Regions from separate parts of the uncultured Vagococcus sp. genome, predicted to be linked through region 2. Evidence: riboswitches for the same ligand, from Rfam matches in the RefSeq annotation. Region 2 holds a riboswitch; the other holds the start of a gene.
The links. Region 2 has a riboswitch for thiamine pyrophosphate ahead of thiT (energy-coupled thiamine transporter ThiT). Riboswitches for the same ligand answer to the same signal wherever they lie in the genome.
Positions count from the first base shown of each region.

Region 1: linked by a shared signal. The riboswitch ahead of tenA (thiaminase II) and the one ahead of thiT (energy-coupled thiamine transporter ThiT) in region 2 are both predicted to bind thiamine pyrophosphate.

Region 1 is NZ_CAUQJB010000005.1:173,872-176,077, forward strand. It holds gene RWN13_RS07025 (TraX family protein) at 1-47, shown strand, start outside; gene thiW (energy coupling factor transporter S component ThiW) at 86-583, opposite strand; gene tenA (thiaminase II) at 583-1,254, opposite strand; TPP riboswitch at 1,384-1,491, opposite strand; gene RWN13_RS07040 (BglG family transcription antiterminator) at 1,522-2,206, opposite strand, start outside.
Region 2 is NZ_CAUQJB010000042.1:30,970-33,175, forward strand. It holds gene RWN13_RS21415 (ABC transporter ATP-binding protein) at 1-702, shown strand, start outside; gene thiT (energy-coupled thiamine transporter ThiT) at 748-1,338, opposite strand; TPP riboswitch at 1,403-1,506, opposite strand; gene RWN13_RS21425 (helix-turn-helix transcriptional regulator) at 1,689-2,206, opposite strand, start outside.

The DNA.
Region 1 (2,206 bases), on a different contig from region 2:
ACCCAGCTCATTTGGTGATTCTATACTTACTGGCCACCTGGCTTTAACTTAAAAAAACGGCCAAGGAATTTCCTTGATCGTTTTTTTATTCACCAAATAAATTGGGGAGTCGTTTTCGCAAGATTTTGACTAAGGGATATCCCATTGTGACTCCAACAAGGGTACTGATGAAAAAACTACCTAATACTAAACCTAAAGGCAATCCAATGCCCAAAACATATCTAGCCAATAAATATGAGACACACCCGCCTATGAGTCCTGTTCCAATAATTTCAACTAGTCCAGCCATCATTAACTTACTTGTTCGCCGATAAACAATTCCGATTAAGAATGCCCCAATCATACTGCCGGGAAATGCCAACAGTGTCCCCGTGCCGCTGATGTTTCGTAAAACTGAGGCAATAAAAGCTTGACTCACACCGTACCAGGGTCCCAAAGCGACACCAGTCAGTAAATTAATCAGATGCTGCATCGGTGCTACTCTAACAACTCCAATAGAAACATGAAATAAACTGCCTCCAACAAAAGCCAATGCCGCTAAACTAGCTGTATACGCGATTTTCTTAGCCTTGAAAGCTACCATTAGTTAAGAGCCTCAAACTGCCAGGTCTCCCTTGTGTAGGACATTTCCCAGAAAGCCAGTTCGTACTGACTACTGATTAAGAACGCTTCCTTCATCGCCAGACGCTCATCCTCATCCGCCAGTTCTGACAGTTGATTCAGCAAAGAAATTTGCTGCCTTGTACTCTCTGCAAACTCTGGGCTATCATAGGTGTTGATCCAGTCCTGATACAACGGATTAGGAGATGCTACTTGACTAAATCGCTGGCCTATTTCAAGATACAGCCAATAACAAGGCAAAAGGGCCGCCAGTGAAGTCCCCACTGTTCCAGTTGCTAATTGTCGATAAAGATGATTGACGTACTCATAAGCACTTGGTGCCACAACCGTCTTTTGGTACTCTTCCTTAGTAATTCCCAGCCACTTAAAATAGCGCTCGCGAACAGCAATTTCCCCTTCCTCCATGCCTTTTTGTAAGGCCAATTGACTAGCCCTGATCTCTTCGTCAGCCGTTTTAGCAGCCAATAATCCATGAGCTTCTGAAAAGTGAATTAAATAATAACAATCTTGTAGTAAATAATAGCGGAACCCTTGCTCATCTAAGGTTCCAGCAACTAACTCCTGGATAAAGTCATGGTCAAAACTAGCTTGCCATAATGCAGCAGCCTCTTCCCGTAATTCTTCTGAAAACATCTAGTCCACCTCACTCATCTATTTTATTGCCAGAGAGCTATCCAATTCTCACACCAAAAAGACCACCTCCTAATCATTAGGAAGTAGCCTGAAATAGCCAAATAAACAATCAGAACGAGCCCTCGTCAGATAGTTTTTTCTAAGCTTTCCCTTCGCGAGTCCTAACTCTCAGGTTCAGAGGGTCCGTTGATTTCATCAACATCTCAGTCTTTTTGAAAGACACCCCTAGCAATTATTTTGAGTATACCACAACACCTTGCTTTCCGTCTATTCGCTCTGTGATTTGCTCATTAAATACTGGTAAACCTCATGAGGCTCTCGACTAGTATCCAATAACTCAAAAAAAGCTTGATCATCCAGTAATTCAACCAATTCTGCCATGGCATTTAAATGTCGATTATTGGCTGTGGCCGCTAGACAAAAGATATACTTAACTGGGTCATTCTCTTTACTTCCGAATTCAATAGGATAACTGAGACTGGTAATGCTAATTCCCAATTTCTCCACCCCATCTACTGGGCGAGCATGAGGCAAGGCAATCTGTTTGGCAATCACCATATATGGCCCTTCCAGCTTAGTATTGGCAACTATTGTGTCGATGTACCCACGAGTGATATACCCTTGTTTTAAAAGAGGAGCCCCTGCTACACGAATCACTTCTTCCCAATCTCGGGCTGTCACTCTCAATTGAATCAAGTCTGGATTGGTAATCTCATATAACGCTGGTTCAGTCACCTCTGATTCAGTGTTTTCATTTTTAGGAATCAAACTGTCATAGAGTTCTTTTTCCAAAGCTCCAACATTTAAAATAGTGGCATGCTTTTCCACCACTTCCAAAATTGATTTGACACTAGGTAATTGAAAGCCTAAATTACCTAATTGAGAATAAACATCACTAATCAAACGGTACTTTTCTGCCGTATTCATAATTGGACTGACCACGTAAACAGGT
Region 2 (2,206 bases):
TTCTCTTATGTCCCAGATAAACCCCTGATTCATGGACTCAATCTGGATGTCAAACCAGGGGAAACCGTGGCCATTGTCGGAAAAACTGGTGCTGGGAAATCAACCTTGGTTAACTTACTAATGCGTTTCTACGACATCAATGAAGGATCTATCGAAATTGATGGTCACTCTATCACGGCTTACACTCGTGATTCGTTGCGTCAAGCCTTTGGGATGGTCTTACAAGACACTTGGCTCTTTGATGGGTCCATTCGTGATAACCTGACCTTTGGACGACCTGACGCCAAAGAGGGTGAGATCATCGCCGCCACGAAGTCAGCTAATATTCATTCCTTCATCAAAAAGTTACCCCAAGGCTATGACACAGTCATTGGCAGTGCTGGAATTAAAATTTCAGAAGGACAACGCCAGCTGTTGACCATTGCTCGAACGATGATTTCCGAACCGCCGATGTTGATTCTCGACGAAGCCACTAGCTCCGTTGATACGTTGACAGAACAGACTATTCAAGCGGCCTTCTTAAAAATGATGACCGGTAAAACCAGTTTCGTTATTGCTCACCGTTTATCAACTATTCGCGAGGCCGATACGATTCTCGTTATGGATAATGGCCAAATTGTCGAAATTGGCAGTCATGATGACTTGCTGAAAAAAGACGATGGCTTCTATCGCAAACTCCATGATTCACAATTTTCTGAGTAGCAAAAAGACCTTTCCCCCAAAATAAGGGGAAAGGTCTTTTTGCGATTATTTTTCTTGATTAACTGTTGAAATTTTTTCATCAGCCAAGTACAACTGTGGGAACTTACTGGCAATTCCCGCTGCGACAACGGCTGTTACCACAGCCGTTGCTAAACCGCTGGCACCATTCATCACTAATGAGAAAACAAACGGACTCATCCCACCAAAAGCATAGGCACCCCAGAATACTACCCCAGCAACAAAGTGCCAGAAATAGCGAGCAAAACTGCCAACAAAGGTTGCTGCCACAATATAGCCCATCAAATTAGTTTGGTTGCCCTCTTTTACCGATTGAGCGATCTTGCCATGATAAAGACCGGCAAACCCAGCAAATGTAAAAGCCAATAAATACTCAATTAACACCTGAATCACACTTAAGAAATAAACTTGCCCTGTCAAAAAATGGAGTAACCCCCAAATCAGACCTGCGTATATCCCTGGTAACGTGCCACGACGCATGGCGTAAATCGTCAAGGGTACCATCCCTAGAGAGACTGAAAAACTAGTACCAATCCCCGTGGGAATCAGCGATAAGACAATTGCCAATGCTGCGACAACCGCTCCTTCAATCCAAACTAATAACCGTTTTGACGTCAAAAAAACTCCTCCTTTTTTTGTATAGAACAAAAGCCATACATCAAAGGAGGAGCAGAATAGTTAGATTCCACTCCATCACAATCCCTACGTAAGTATCAACTCAATCAGGTTCGAAGGGTCCAAGCTTGCGCTTAATCTCAGCCTTTTCAGGCACCCCTTTGTGATGGTAAGTTCTATTTAGTTGTGTAATCTTCTGATTACTTTCACAGCATAACAAGGTTTACCTGTTATGTCAACGGATTTGAATTGTTGAAATTAGTTTAATGCTTATGGCTATTTGTCTGATTTTTTATCGATCTTCATCGTCAATCATATATCATGATTCCTTACAAAAACACGCTAACCCTGTATTAATTATTAACCAAATCATACTGTTTTTTTGTAGAACGGTACAACTTTTCTAATTCTGTTTTATTTTCCACTAAAAATTTTTTTACTTTTACTAATTCTTCTGGACGGGCAAGCTCGTCCAGAAGGTCGGTAGTATTCTCATGATTAATGTATTTCATATTTGAATCGACATAAATAATGCCACCCGTCCGTTTCTCCCCAATCTCCACTAACATGGAAATATCATTATCGTTATCCACAGTCATATTCAACCCATATCCATTTTTATCCTTGGGGTTTGTAAGCCATGACATCACCCAAATTGGCTCCTTTTTTAAATAACTATTTCTGAATAAAAACCTAGTATTCATTTTACTAGCTGTATACTTTATTCCTTCTTTCTCCAGATAATAGAATTTTTTATCTGAGTCCCAATTATCCTCTACGTATTGATAATTCATTGTGTTACTCATTAGCCACACAATGTTAACCATTAAAAATAACGCGATTACTGCAACTGCTCCTAGAAAAATTCGCT